DNA from 2 places in the Leuconostoc mesenteroides subsp. mesenteroides ATCC 8293 genome. Region 1 is predicted to be linked to the other one. Evidence: predicted binding sites of a transcription regulator. Region 1 holds the regulator's gene; the other holds the start of a gene.
The links. Region 1 encodes Rex, which represses fermentation and respiration genes when NADH is low (regulators of the CRP and FNR family bind a similar motif). Its sites were predicted from a motif close to TTGTGAANTANTTCACAA; they were not measured.

Region 1 (8,106 bases):
AGGTAGGATCTACATGAGGTACAGTAGTGACTGCTAAGGCCTCTTCAATTTGAAGCGGACGCTTTTCTTTTGTGGCGGCATCAATTCGATCAAAGTCGTAGAATCGATAAGTTGTGTCAGAACTCTGTTGTATCTCAAGAGCAATAATACCGGCCCCTAAAGCGTGAAATGTACCAGAAGCGACATAAAAGAAATCTCCCTTCTGCACTGGAATTGTGCGTAATAACTTGTCCCATTCTTTTTGATCAACCATCTTTTTAAGTTCATCTCGTGTTTTCGCATGATGACCATAATATATTTTAGAACCTGGCTTTGCATCTAAAATATACCAACTTTCTGTTTTGCCAAATTTTTCGTGAGACTGTTTATCATTCGGATGAACCTGAATTGATAGATTTTCATGGGCATCCAAAATTTTCACTAATAGTGGAAATGCTTCATCACGTCCATGACCACCAAACAATTCTGGATGATCTTGCCAAACTCGACTCAATCCTTGACCTGCTAATTTCCCGTTAATTACAGTAGATTGTCCATTGCTATGGGCAGCAATTGTCCAAGCCTCCCCAGTGTGATCACTCGGGATTTTATAATTAAAGTCTTCCAAGGCGTTTCCACCCCACATCTTTTCATGTAACTCTGCTTGTAAATGTAATATTGTCATAATGTAATCGCTTTCATTTTTATTCAAAAAAATTTTATTTTAGGTTAAATCCTTTATCTTTAGCATACTGCGTCAATAATGGTGTTGTTTTTCGTTCACGAGTTAACATTCGGGCATTGTTTTCTGTCCAAGAACGTTCAATACCTCGATTCGCATAATATTCAACCATCACTTTATTATACGCGGAAACTGACTCTTCTAGCTGTACTTGATTATAGCGATCTTTCATCAAAAATCCGCTTTCACCAAGTTTTGGCTTAATACCAGGATTATCCGCCGGATGACCAATTGAAAAGCCCATCACTGCTTTCACATAGCGTGGCAAGTTGAGATGCTCTTCGTAAATTTCAAAGGCCCCTAATGCACCAGCCATGGTCACACTACCTAATCCCAGCGATTCAGCAGCGACTTGAGCCCGTCCAAGAGCAATGCCGGCACTCACAATACCACCTTCAAGTAATGCATAGCTCTGTATGTTCTCTTCTGCCTGGCGGCGCTGCTCATTGTTTAAGCCTATTAAATCTTTATTGTAGTCAACTGTTACAACAAAGTATCTTGCCGCAGTTTCAATATATTTCATGCCTACCTTAGTGGTAATATCAGCTTTTATATCTTGTGATGTAATTTCTATAAAAGTTACTGGTTGGTAATTATTCATATTAGGCCCAGCAGTTGCCGCACGAATAATTTCTGAAACCTGTTGATCAGAGACCATTTCATCTGTAAAGGAACGTATGGACATATGTTGATTAAGCACATCTAAGGTTGGGTTAGACATAGTAAAATCCTTTCATGAAACCAAATAATATTCATAACTAGATAGTACCATAAAATTATGATAAAATAATAAAATATTAATTGGAGAAATTTATGCAATTCGGGAAGTTTCGATTAGGATTACGTACATTAAAGACTGCTCTAGCCGTTATGCTAATCATCACGTCATTTTATTTTTTTAATCGTCCGCCTTTTGTTGCGTGTTTAGCGGCAGTTTTTGCACTGCGAGAAAGTTGGGATAAAACGCTCAACTTTGCCAAAGTACGGTTGATTTCTAACACAGTCGGTGGTGCTTTTGCGCTATTTTATTTCATTGTTCACCAACAAACACATCAAGCTGCCTGGGTTTCCATGATTCTTTTACCTCTACTTGTTATTGTTGTAATTGTTTTATTAGATGGCTTCAACTACAATAGTGGTGTTATTGGGGCCATGGCTGCCTTATTAATGATTTCATTAAACATTCCAGCTGGTGCAACCATAGTTTATGTCATTGATCGTATCATTGATACTTTCATCGGTGTGGTCATAGCAATCGCGATTAACCGATTCTGGTCACCAAAAAAAGCGACGTGAGCCGCTTTTTTAAATACCTAAATATTGCTCAATTGTCTTCAAAACGCCATCGTTTGTGTTCACATCGACGGCTTTTTTAGTTACTCTTTGTTGCATAAACGGCTCCGCATTAGGCATCACGAACCCATTTTCGTATTTAGTCAGCATCTCTAAATCATTGCCATTATCGCCAAACACCATTACTTCACTATCTAAAACATTGTAGTAATCTTGCAAAACTTGTAGTCCGGCTGCCTTATCCACACCTTTTCCTAAAACATCAACAGAGCCAAATCCTGACCCAGTTGCATGCAATTCGTTGCCAAAAATATTTCTCAGCGCAGACACATGTTGATGCACTTCATTATTTGGCCACACAAAAGTAATACCCAAAATGTGATCATCAACTTGCATTAATTTTTCAACTTGCTTGACGTTGGGATAAAATTGAAAAACCATTTCCGCGACTTGACCTGTCGCATGGTTAGACACATATGTTCCTTTATCACCTGTCATGATAATAATGTTTTCCGCTGACTCCGGATTTTTAGCATTCCAGTCAATGACCTTTTCTAATTGATTAGCTGACAAATGTACTGAATACAATTGTTGTTCAAATGTTGATACAACTGCACCATTGGAACCAACAAAATCCATTTCAAAGCCATTATTAATTGTTGGGGCAAACAATTGTTGTAGATTTTTAACTTGACGCCCTGAAGCCGCAACAAAACGCATATCGCGTGTCTCCATAATTGATAAAACGCGTTCAAATCTAGCTTGACTATATTCATCATTTGCCGTTAAAAACGTGCCATCCATGTCCGACGCAATTAATTTAATTGACATTACTTGTCTCCTACTCGTAAATACTATCTTTCAATTGTACCAAAAAAGCGCCGTTAAGCGCTAATTTCATTCAAATTGTTTAAGATATTCTTGATAACCAGATTCATCAATTACCCAATCTAGTTCACCAATGTACTCAGCATGGGGATCATGGTAAGCAAATTCATGCTTAAATTTGTACAATCCATCTGAATTATCAAATTCACCAATGCCACCAAAATCGTACTCAACTTTGCCTAATTCAAGTCCCCATTTGAGCATTTCGTATTGGATAGCAGCAGGCGCATTATGCTTTCCAAATTCACGGTATGAACCAGCGTACATGTACCAAATCTCATCGCCATAAGAGAATCCAAGGCCACTGGCAATAACTTGATCTTCATAATGCGCTAGATAAACACGGAATAATCCCGTACCAGCCCATAATTTTTGCATTCGTAAGAAATAGTCAATTGGTCGATGGGTAATGCCATGGCTCTTCGCCATCGACACATATGTATCAAACAATGCGCGAATGTCTTCTTCACCATCACCACTTGTAACAGTAACCCCGTCACGAAAAGCACGACGAATATCATTTCTGACTTTCGGCTTAAAATGAAGCATTAACTCATCTTCATTTGTAATGGGCTTAGCCCCTTCACCGCGACCATCATAGTACAAAACAACATTCTTACGTGGTTGAATGTTCCCATGCATATGCTTAACTTGTTTATTTCTTGTTTTAAATCCAGCATCAAGATACTTTTGATTTAATGCATCAGAATATGACACCTCAGGATCCATACGTACCAAAAATACATTATCTGGCAAAGCCGTCAATGCTTCATTAATCATTGACTTAATCAAGTCAATGTCCTCAACATCAGCTACTGGCCCTCGGCCAACATAAGCTAATAGTTTTCCTGGTACTGCTTCGACGGTTAAAACGGACATAGCGGCATCAATTTTTCCGTCAGTTTCGTGGTAAACATAAATGTGTCCCCAGTTAGATTTCAACTCTCCCCACAATGGATCTTGTGTTACTTGTCCACGGGGATTTTCACGAACGAATTGCTGATAATCAGTTACTTTTTTGGAATCATCTAAATTTAAAATAGTCATGTGAAATTATAGTCCTGTCGTAATTGAGCCGTAGTTTTCGATGAAATAAACTAACGTCTGTAATTCATTTGTTAAGTCAACGTTTTGCACACGAACACCAGTTGGAACAGTCACACGTACTGGTGTAAAGTTCAAAATACCTTTGACACCCGTTTCGACTAACTGGTTGGTAATTTCTTGTGCAACACCTTGTGGAACCGTTAGAATGGCAATATTGATACGTTGTGCTGTTATTTGCTCTTGTAACTCTTCCATTGAATAAATTGGCACACCTGACAAAATTGTGCCTGTACGCTTTTCGTCTGCATCAAATGCTGCTGCAATACGCATATTTGATGATTGATGGAAATTAAAGTTTAATAAAGCTTGTCCAAGATTACCAGCACCGATTAAAGCCACATTAATTAAGCTGTCTTGGTCCAATACATTGGCGAAAAAATCTAAAAGCGCTTTGACATCATAACCGTAGCCACGCTTACCTAGCGCACCAAAATATGAAAAATCTCGACGAATTGTTGCCGCATCGAACTTAATAGCTTCACTCAACTCTGAGGAAGAAATCCGTTCCTTGCCAGCATCATGTAAAAATGTTAGATAACGAAAATATATAGGTAGCCGCTTAGCAGTTGCACGCGGTATTTTAGGTTGTTGAGTCATAATTATCTCCATTAATTAAACTTGTGAACTTTTGCATAACTAGTATACCATATATAAAAAGGTTTTACCAAAAGATAGTGATGTTTTCACAATGATGTCAGGATTGTAACAATTCAAAATCCAATCCCGGATCCGTGTTTAAATCTAAATCAGCAAAAATATTTTTCTTGTAATTCCAATAACCCGCAGCACCAATCATTGCTGCATTATCCCCTGTATACTGCATCGGAACAGGGATAAATTCTGTCTTTGGAAAATCGTTTAATAGCATAGTCAATTCTTCACGTAATTGAGAATTTGCGGCGACACCACCAGCTAATACAAAACTTTTAACAGGAAAATTTTCTAATGCTCGTTTTGTTCGACCAATTAATGCATCAACAACAGCATTTTGAAAGCTAGTCGCCAAATCATTCTGATTGATTGTTTCCTCTTTTTGATTGGCGTGATGCACATAATTAATTACCGCACTCTTCAAACCAGAAAAACTAAAATCATAGTTATCTTCATGTGCCATGGCAGTTGGAAATTTAATGGTTGGTTGGCCTCTATGAGCCATCTCATCAATTGTCTTCCCAGCAGGATACGGCAAATTTAATAGCCGCCCAACTTTATCAAAGCTTTCTCCAGCTGCATCATCACGTGTTTCGCCAATGACTTCAAATTGGTTTTCTTCACGCATCAATACAAGTTCAGTATGTCCACCAGAAACCATTAATGCCATCGCTGGATATTTAATTGGCTTGTTAAAATTTGCCGCCGCAATATGACCTGCTAAGTGATTAACTGGAATAACTGGTAAACCATGCGCCAGAGCAAATGTTTTCGCCCCCATTAAACCAACTAATAAAGAGCCGACTAGTCCCGGCCCATATGTCACAGCAACCGCATCAAGCGCTTTGGGTTCTACATGAGCCGTGTTTAAAGCATCATTTAGTACCCGAGTAATCCATTCAATATGATGTCTACTGGCCACTTCAGGAACAATACCACCAAAGCGTTGATGTGAATTAATTTGGGTAGCCACACTGTTGCTTAGCACAATGTGACCGTCTTCAACAATGGCGACACTTGTTTCATCCGCACTTGATTCAAAGGAAATTATTTTAGTCAATTTTTTTCTCCATCATAATTGCATCATCACCATTTCTATAATATTTTTCACGACGATAATACTCTGTAAATCCCAGCTTTCTATATAATGCTTGGGCGCCACCATTTTGTGCAGATACTTCAAGCAAAAATCGAGTGACTTGCTTCATATTAAAAATATGTTTAAAAATGTTCTGTGCCACACCTTGTTTTTGATAATCAGGATGTACTGCAACACTAACAATTTCAGCTTCATCAAGTATTGTCGTGACACCAACAAAGCCACCATCCCCGATAAAATAAGCTGTCCTGGGACTAGCTAAATCATGTTCAAAAACGCTTTTGGGCCAAGGGGATGATCCAAAAGCAGCATCGGCTATATGCCATATCAAGTCAATATCTTCAGTTGTTGCTCGTCGAATCATCAAAGTGTAATGCCATCGATACCGCATCTTCGCGATTATCGAGGTAATATCCTTTCTTAATACCTGTTTGCTTATAGCCCAGTCGTTCGTACAATGCCAGTGCGCCCAGGTTGGACACTCTGGCCTCCAGAGTCATTGATGACATACCTGTTTTTTTAGTAAACAATTTTAACTCTTGCATGAGTATCGTGCCCAAGCCGCTATTTTGCCATACCGGTAGGACAGCTATATTAGTAATGTGCATGTCATGAATGTCAGTGCGCAAAGCAGCACCAGCAAAACCAACAATTTGACCACGCCGTTCAATGACTAAATACAGTCGGACATGCGGACGTGACAGTTCACTCACAAAATCACGTAAAAGCCATGGTGCTGAACCATTATAAACTGCTTCTTCAATTTTTATTAGCATATCGATGTCTGACATCGTAGCTCGCCTTAATAAAAATGTTGTCCCTTGGACATCAACGACTTTTTCGGTATATTTTGGCAAACTATTTAATAAATGCTTTGATTTTCTAAATTTCAAAAACATAGTTTTCTGGTTTATCCTCACCAGGATGAGCAGCAATCCAGTTCAGCTCTGCTTGCGTTTTGCGTAGATAATTTGGATTAAAATCCTGAATATTCTCTGTAGGTGTTTCTTGCAATCCAAGTGTTACAATACCCACCCCATCCGGTAAACTCTCTTCTGGTGACAAAATTTTTGCGCGCTCACCAAAAAGCGTTTGCATTTCATCGCTAAATTCTGAGGTGTCACCCAGAAAAGTAATTGGTTCGTCCTTTGCTTCCAAAAAAGCAAATAAATTTGTAATTGGCTGATGAGATTCAGTAAATATACTCACACCATTTTGATATACACCAGCAAAAACGTTTCTATTGCGGGCGTTAAATAATGGTACCACTAGCCCGTCAGCTTTAACTTGTTCCGCTAAAATTGCTAAGCTAGATACACCACATAATTCAGCACCCAAGGTATCGGCTAAAACTTTTGCCACTGTGACACCAATTCTTAATCCCGTAAACGATCCTGGCCCTTGAGCCACAACAACACGATCAATATCTTGTAGTGTCCAATTTTCAGCAGCCACAATATCTCGAATGGCTGGTAGCAACTGAATGGAATGGTTACGTGCTACATTGGTAGTGAAAACGTTTTTTACGCTATTATGTTCTGCCAAACTCACTGTTAGTGGTTGGTTACTTGTATCAAATGCTAAAATCTTCATAAGTTTAATTTTATCACAAATAATAAAACTTGAATGAGAATTGTTATATTTATTAGTAATCATAAAAACCGTTATAGAGCACAAAAAAAAACGCCAATGGCGCTTTTTCTAAATATTACTTTGTTGCTTCCTTAACTAACTCAATCACTTCGTCATTCGTTTCAACGTCCAATGCTTTTTCAGCCAACACTTTCATGTCAGCTGTATTGAGCTTTTTCATCAAGGAACGAGTTTGCAAAACAGATGGTGCACTCATTGAAAACTCATCTAATCCCATACCCACTAATAGTGGTACTGCCACAGGATCACCAGCCATCTCACCACACATTGCGACAAACTTGCCCTCTTTGTGTGCAGCTGAAATCACAGTATTAATTAATCGTAAGATAGACGGATTATATGGTTGATACAAATACGCCACACGATCATTTCCACGATCCGCAGCCATTGTATAGGCAATCAAATCATTCGTACCAATGGAGAAGAAATCAACTTCTTTGGCAAATTTATCGGCTAAAATTGCTGCAGCTGGAATTTCTATCATAATGCCCAACTTAACTTCACCCGTAGCCACACCCGCTTTTTCAAGCTTTTCACGTTCTTCAAGGTAAATTTTCTTAGCAGCACGGAATTCGCTTAATGTTGCAATCATTGGGAACATAATCCATAAGTTGCCAAACGCAGATGCCCGTATCAATGCACGTAATTGCGTGCGAAAAATATCAGTCTGATCCAATGAAATACGAATGGCACG
Region 2 (8,106 bases), 420 kb from region 1:
CATAGTCTTCATCAGCAACAGCCTTTTCTTGCTTTGCTTTAGCATCGCTCATCTGCTTCTCTAAACTTACCTTATCTGTTACTGGGTTCTTAGCTGACAGGTGAGCCGCTGTCATGTCAAGCAAATCTATCGCCTTATCTGGTAATGAACGTTGTGGAATATACTGTACTGCATAGTCAACTGCTGCCTTTAATACGTTTTCAGGCAATGAAACATGGTGATGCTTTTCATACAACTTCGCAATCCCCTTCAAGATTTCAAGCGTATCCTTAGGTGATGGTGCATTCACAGTCACTTCATTAAAACGCCGAGCTAGTGCAGCGTTCTTCATAATCGTGTTACGATATTCATCTTGCGTTGTCGCACCAATTAATGAAATTTCACCACGGCTCAAAGCTGGCTTGATAATATCAGCTAGTCCTTTACCGCCATCTTCGCCACCGGTTGAACCAGCTCCCAAGATTTGATGAATCTCATCAAAGAACAAGATAACGTTGCCTGCTTGTTTAACTTCTTTCAAAAGGTTCTGGATATTTTCCTCAAAAGCACCACGGAATTGAGTACCAGCTTCAAGGCTAGAGATATCGATACTGTAAATCTCCTTGTCCTTAATTGCTGCTGGGACATCCCCATTAACAATCGCTTGTGCCAAACCTTCAACCACTGCTGTCTTACCAACACCAGCATCGCCAACTAGCACTGGGTTGTTCTTTGTACGGCGTCCTAAAATTTCAGCCGTTTCTTGAATCTCTTTGTTACGTCCAATGACTGGATCAAGCAAACCGTCGCGAGCCTCTTTCGTCAAGTTACGTCCAAGCTTTGCCAGCATTCCTTCCTGCTTTACTTGTCCAGGTTGCCCAGCTTGTTGTGCTACTGGCTGACCGTTTGTAGCATTGGCTGCTTGAAGACCTTGTGGTAGTTTCCCAGTCTGTCGATATTGAACAAACTCTTCCGGCGTAACCTCGCGACCGTTAATCAAATAACGACGGTTCTCAGAGTTCATGCCGTTCATATTGCCCATCATGTTATTAAAAATGTCATTCATGTCTGATCCAAATGGATCATTGAAAAAATCATTGTTAGCCATAGTCTAAAATCTCCTTTTAGTTTTCTATGTGCTTGTGCTTACCCCAAGCACGTTTATCATTCATCAAAATAAAGTTTTTCTAATTCTCGCAACACTTCCCACATTTGTTTATGTTGCACCTTAGCCAGAGCATCTAAATCACGCATGTTTAGGCTCGTGGCATCTGATTGTGTTTTGTTAAACGACTTGTGTATCGTTGTGTATCCATAACCAGATTCCTTTGCTACGCGGTAAATTGTTAGTGAATTATCATCTAAGTAAGCCTTTATATCAAATCTCATTGCTAATCGCCATCCTATTCAGTCTGACCTCGTACGCGATTGTGTACAAAGTCGTTAATAAAGTTTCTGCGTTTAATCATTTATCCACATCTCCTTTAACTCGAGAGGTCTCTGAGGCACATCTGCTACTTTTTCTGTTCCTCTCTACATCTATATTATACCACATATTTGTTATAACACAAATGTGATATATAAATACAAAATATTAAAAAATACATGTTCTTTCAATCTTCTTTTATGAACATGCTAAACTAGAACATATTGGAGAGAATTATGTCAAAGACACCATATCAACTTACGTTACCTGATGAAATTGTTAGCGAGCTACATTTAAAACACAATCAACCACTAAATCTCACGCTTAGAAACGGACAATTGATCATACAGCAGACAAATAATCCTAATGAACGTCAAACATTGTCGTTGCGACATTTTTTGATTCCTTCTATGGTGATGGCAATCATTTTCACAATTTATGCCGTGGAGGAAAAAATGTTTCGTATCCCTTTGGGTGGCGACAACTCTATCGCTAGTGCCGTCATTATGTTAAGTGAGATCAGCGGCATTTTCATGTTCCTTTTAATATACTTTCAGCAACAACGACAACAAATTGATAAGCTGCGGCGTAAAACCAGTTGGCGCGTCTTACCAGCTTTAACCGTAGCTTTTGCTATTATCTTAGCTTTTGTGACATCAGGATTCTTTTGGGCAATTAATTACTTATTTCAAACCGCATCGTTTGATTTATTCACGTCAATTGCGCTATTTACCATGTTTAACGGAATCATTAACTTTTTAATGATTTATTCAGCGTTATCAATCTCTACCTTATTCATTACTTCAATTTTTGTAATGACTATCATTGGCGGTGTACTAACAGCGATGGTTACAAATAGCTCGCGTATGTGGTGGCAATATAACCTAAGTTTTTTAGGAACTGATAATGCGCTGGACTCTTGGCAGTTTAACGCCACTTTAATTCTAGCTGGGTTAATCTGGTTGGCGCTAGTAGACTATCTATTCGTTCCTTTACAAAAAATTCTGCGTCACAACCGACGGCTCATTACGTTGCGCATATTGCTAAATTTATCGGCTTTGTCATTAGCTGGTGTCGGTCTGTTTCCAAACAACGCTGGACGTCTTCATATTTTGCATGACCAAATGGCCAATTTTTTAATCTACTTTATTTTAATTATGATGTTGGGCAATCGCTGGCTACTACCAAATGCACCGCGTGAATTCGAAGCAACATCCTATATCATCTGTGCAATCCTAGTAACCAGTATGATTTTATTTCAATGGGTAGGTTATCTGTCTCTAACAACCTTCGAGATTGTTGCCTTTGTGTTGGCTTTAAGTTGGATACTACTACTATTTCAAAACATTTATCGACTCTATTATCACACTTATCAAACATTCGTAGTCCCCATCTCCTGACTTTTCATGCTATCATGTTATGATGGTTACATAATAATGAACCTTGGGCATTGCAATGCAGAAAGATGAATATGACAGAACAAAACAAGCGGCCTTATCAAAAAAGTCGCAACAATAACGGTAAAAAACCATATTATGGTAAAAACTTTGACCCCCGTAAGTCTGGCGCACCAAGAGGCAACACGAGTGAAGGTGTCAACGTACGTGTTGGCCAAAACTTCCCGTTAACAATCAAGCGCCTCGGTATTAACGGTGAAGGAATTGGCTACTTTAAACGTAAGATTGTATTTGTACCTGGCGCTTTACCTGATGAAGTGGCTGTTGTAAAGGTTACTGAAGTAGAACCAAAATATATCGCCGCTAAAGTCTTGAAAATACGTGAGAAATCTCCGGATAGAGTGAAACCGCTTGATGAATTCGCAGATAGTGTTGGTGGATTTGAATTGGAGCATATGAATTATCCAGCACAATTACGCTTCAAAAAAGATGTACTCGTTCAATCGCTTGAAAAATTCCAACCGAAGGGCTGGTCTAATTATGACATACGTGACACAATCGGCATGGATCATCCGTATGAATACCGTAACAAAGCCCAATTCCCTGTTCGAAAAATTGGCGATAAACTGAGTGTCGGTATGTATAAACGTGGTAGCCATGATTTGGTTGATTTACCGGTTGTACATACACAAACCCCAGCCACGATGAAAGTCATGCGTACCGTTCGTGAGTTACTCGATAAATTATCTGTCTCAATCTACAATGAAGATAAAAATCGAGGTACGGTAAAAACTATTGTTGCTCGTGTATCTCAGACAACCAGCGAAGTTCAACTAACATTTATCACAAACACAGATGGATTCCCAGGAGATACCGCACTGATTGAAGCAATCAATCAGGCCCTACCAGAAGTTACTGGTATTTTTCAAAATTATAATCCTGGTCGTACTAGCCTCGTTTGGGGCGAAGAGACACTTAAGCTTTGGGGTAAGGACTACATCGAAGAAAAGGTTCTCGGGAAAACATTCCAATTATCACCACGTGCTTTCATGCAGTTAAATCATACGCAAATGTCCGTAGTTTATAACCAAGCCTTGGCAGCACTTGATTTGACGCACGCTGATAAACTAGTCGATGCATATGCTGGTGTAGGTACAATTGGTCTGTCCTTAGCTGACAAGGCTGGCGAAGTTCGTGGTATGGAAATTATCCCCGAAGCAGTTGATGATGCTAATCAAAATGCTACTTTAAATCATATTAGTAATGCTCACTATGAAGTGGGTACGGCTGAAAAACTGTTTCCTAAATGGCAATCAGAAGGATGGATAGCTGATGCATTAGTTGTTGATCCACCACGCACAGGTTTAGACACTGCACTGCGTCGAGAAATTTTGCGCACACAACCTGAAAAGTTTGTGTACATTTCATGTAACGCCTCAACTTTGGCTCGTGATTTGGTTGATTTATCAAAAGCCTACCAAGTTGATTACATTCAAAGTATTGACATGTTCCCTCAAACTGCCCGTTGGGAGGGCGTTGTTAAATTAACAAAACGTCAAAAATAAAAAGACCTTACTTAATTGTAAGGTCTCTTTTTTTAAAACTGATCTTTCAACAATTGACGAATTTCTGCCAAGCTTGGTTGGCGAGGGTTTCCCGGCGTGCATTGGTCATTGTAAACTAAGTCAATCATCTTTTCTAACTTTGTATCAAAGTCATGCTTTGAAACACCGTTGCCAGATAGTGTTTGATTGACACCCACTGATGCAGCCAACTTCTTGATTTCTGCAATCAATACATCGACCAATTCAGCATCTGTTTCACCTTTCAAACCTAAGTAACGTGCAATATCAGCATAATCTTTTTGTGCTGTATAGGTTTCGTAACGTGGGTATGGTGTGCGCTTTACATTTCCTGTTACCGCATTAAACTTAATCACATGTGGCATTGCAATAGCGATTGCCATACCGTGAGGTAGTCCGAATTCTCCACCAGTTTTGTGTGCTAGTGAGTGGTTAAGTCCCAAGAAGGCATTCGCAAATGACATACCAGCCAATGTTGACGCATAGTGCATCTTTGTGCGTGCATTCTGACCTTCCTTAGTTGGGTGTTTAGGATCATAATTGTATGAATTTGTTAAGTTATCAAAAATCAACTTAATAGCTTGTAATGCCCAAGGACGTGTGAATTCAGAAGCCATCACTGAGACATACGATTCCAAAGCATGTGACAAAGCATCTAATCCTGACCAAGATACCGTGTGTTGTGGTACGGTCATAACAAATTCTGGATCAACAATAGCAACTTCCGGTGTCAATTCATAATCGGCTAGTGGATACTTTACATGTGTTTCATCATCTGTAATAACGGCAAATGGTGTGACTTCTGATCCAGTACCTGAAGTTGTTGGAATCGCAACCATTTGTGTCAAACGTGCGTGGTAAAACTTAACGATTCGCTTACGAATATCCATAAACTTTTGTTGTAGTTCTAAGAATAGATCTTTAATCGCCTCGTCATCTTCTAAAATTCCTTCATGGCGTGTCGAGTATTCGTACAAGAACCGACCAATTTTACCAGCGTCAAGTGCCGAACCACCGCCAAGTAAAATAACTGTATCTGGTTTGAAGTCTGCCATTTGGCGAGCAATTTCAACAGCTTGTGACAAAGTTGGGTCAGGCTTAACTGAACCATAGATATTTGTTTCAACCTGTTCTTGACGTAACTCAAGTTGACCTAGTACTCTGCCAACAAATCCGAACTGAACCATACCAGGATCAGCGACAATAAATGCACGGTTTATAGTAGGCAAGTCTTGTAAGTAAGTAATGGCATTGGCTTCGTAGTAAACTTCCTTAGGTAAACGAACCCATTGAGGACGATTACGGCGGCGAGCCACGGTCTTAATATTAAGTAAGTCGTATGTTGATAAGTTATGAGACAATGAATTCTTCCCCCATGATCCGGTACCAAGTGTCAACGATGGACGCATAGCATCTGTGTAAATATCTCCAACACCACCGATTGAGTCAGGTTGGTTAACCAAAATACGTGATGCACCAATAGCGTCAGCATACTCTTTAATGAATGGATCATCTTGTGAACCAATTTGAATTGCTGCGTTGTGCCCCGCGCCTTGATAGTTTAACAAGGATTGAACAGTCTCAATAGCTTCTTCACGCTTCTCAACTTTATAAATTGAAAGTAATGGCGATAACTTTTCAGAAGATAACGCTTCACCTATGTTCTTCTGATCTAATTCGAACAAAAGTACATCTTTACCATCAGGAATCTTTACGCCTGCTTGCTCAGCAATCCAACGTCCTGACATACCAGCAACAGGACCAGCAATACCAAATCCCTCTGCGTTAGGCTTAAATACATAATCAGCAATTTTTTTGTAGTCTTTCTTAGGAACAAGGTATGCACCTTGTTCTTGTAACTTAGTTAAAATTTCGTCATAGATTGGTGCTTGAATAACGGCTGAGTTTTCTGTGGCACAAATCATGCCATTATCGAAACGCTTTGATAACAACAAATCGGACACGGCACGATCTGTGTCAACAGTTGCATCAATATAAACTGCACCGTTTCCAGCACCGACACCCATGGATGGATTTCCTGACTTCAAAGCTGCATTAACCATTGATGGCCCACCAGTAGCTAGAATTGAAGCAATGTGAGGATTTTGTATCAGCGCACTTGTTGCATAAAGTGAAGGCTTTTCAATCCATTGGATAAAGTTTTCCGGTGCGCCTGCTTTAACAGCAGCATCATAAACAATTTTTGCAGCAAGAACCGATGCTTTTTGAGCCTGGGGATGGAAAGCAAAGATAATTGTGTTACGTGTCTTTGCTGTCAACATTGATTTGAAAATAGTTGTCGACGTTGGATTTGTCGTTGGGACGATTCCAGCCAAAATACCAAGTGGGGCTGCTAATTCTACCTTACCTTGAATCTTGTCTTCACTAATAACACCCACAGTCTTATCAAACTTAATAGCGTTATAAACTGATTCTGAGGCGAAACGATTTTTCGTATCCTTATCTTCCACAACCCCACGTCCAGTCTCGTCGTGAGCAGCATGGGCTAACAGAAGTGAATTCTCAGAACCTGCCAAGGCCATAGCTGCAACAATTTTATCAACTTGTTCTTGCGAAAATGTTGAAAATTCAGACAATGCCTTTTGTGATTTTTCAATCAATACCTCAGTCATCTTCTCAGCTTGTGTTTGTAATTCCGCTTTTTCTTCAGGGGTCAAAACCCTTTTTGCGGGTTTCTTTGCAATTGCTTCTGCCATAATCTTTGCTCCTTTACTTGCTCATTTATTAACAATATAAGTATATATCATTCTTTTTTAAAAAGCAACCTTTTTTGAATATGTTTCTTAAACCCTTATTTAAAAGCTTTTGTTAGCGCTAACATAATAATATATATATTGTATAATAAATCACATATTTAGATTAGTGCACAAAAAAAAACCCCAATTAAAGAAATTGAGATGCATTTAAAGTTATATATTGAATTTAACTAAATACCATACCACCATCAACAATTAATGTTTGGCCTGTCACATAGTTTGAATCTGAGCTAGACAAGAAGGAAACCACATTTGCTATATCTTCCGGTTCACTTAGTCGTCCTAAGGTGATTCCTTCTGAAAATTGTGCCATTCCCCATTCGTCGTCTTTACCAGCGTTCACGCTTACTTCATGAGCAATATCTTCCATCATCGGTGTTTTCACAATTCCAGGCGCAAATGCATTTACTGTAATACCAAATTCTGCTAACTCTTTAGCTGTTGTTTGTGTAATACCGCGAATGGCAAATTTTGTTGATCCATAGGCAGTCAAATTAGCATTTCCTTGCACACCAGCTTGCGATGTTGCATTAATGATTTTGCCACCATGACCAAATTCCTTGAAGGCTTCTGTCGCAGCTTGTGTTCCCCAGACAATACCATTAACATTAATGCCCCATGTCCAGTTCATATCATCTTCCGTTACTGACATGATTGGTGTCGTAGGCGCAACACCCGCATTGTTAACAATCACATCAAAACCATTGAACTTTTCTTTCGTTTCTTTGACGGCTGCAAAAACTTCATCACGTTTAGCCACATCAGCCTTAATAGCAATGGCTTCACCACCATTTTCATTAATTTCATCAGCTACTTTTTGTACTTTTTCAATATGACGTCCAACTAAGGCAACCTTAAACCCATCTTTTGACAATCGTTCTGCGATTGCCTGTCCAATTCCTTGACCAGCTCCAGTTACCAAAGCGACTTTATTTTCTGACATT

Region 2: a site for Rex is predicted at 7,241-7,258, ahead of adhE (bifunctional acetaldehyde-CoA/alcohol dehydrogenase). Genes of this name have one in related genera too.

What each region holds. Positions count from the first base shown of each region.
Region 1 is NC_008531.1:1,741,341-1,749,446, forward strand. Features, by position in the region: gene LEUM_RS08625 (type I phosphomannose isomerase catalytic subunit) at 1-664, opposite strand, end outside; gene LEUM_RS08630 (nitroreductase family protein) at 699-1,442, opposite strand; gene LEUM_RS08635 (FUSC family protein) at 1,535-2,017, shown strand; gene LEUM_RS08640 (HAD-IIB family hydrolase) at 2,027-2,845, opposite strand; gene LEUM_RS08645 (lipid II:glycine glycyltransferase FemX) at 2,912-3,949, opposite strand; gene LEUM_RS08650 (redox-sensing transcriptional repressor Rex) at 3,956-4,606, opposite strand; gene tsaD (tRNA (adenosine(37)-N6)-threonylcarbamoyltransferase complex transferase subunit TsaD) at 4,704-5,720, opposite strand; gene rimI (ribosomal protein S18-alanine N-acetyltransferase) at 5,713-6,123, opposite strand; gene rimI (ribosomal protein S18-alanine N-acetyltransferase) at 6,101-6,658, opposite strand; gene tsaB (tRNA (adenosine(37)-N6)-threonylcarbamoyltransferase complex dimerization subunit type 1 TsaB) at 6,642-7,352, opposite strand; gene ptsP (phosphoenolpyruvate--protein phosphotransferase) at 7,468-8,106, opposite strand, start outside.
Region 2 is NC_008531.1:126,385-134,490, reverse strand. Features, by position in the region: gene LEUM_RS00715 (AAA family ATPase) at 1-1,087, opposite strand, end outside; gene LEUM_RS00710 (hypothetical protein) at 1,144-1,368, opposite strand; gene LEUM_RS00705 (AbrB/MazE/SpoVT family DNA-binding domain-containing protein) at 1,642-2,805, shown strand; gene rlmD (23S rRNA (uracil(1939)-C(5))-methyltransferase RlmD) at 2,877-4,367, shown strand; gene adhE (bifunctional acetaldehyde-CoA/alcohol dehydrogenase) at 4,400-7,102, opposite strand; gene LEUM_RS00690 ((S)-acetoin forming diacetyl reductase) at 7,329-8,105, opposite strand.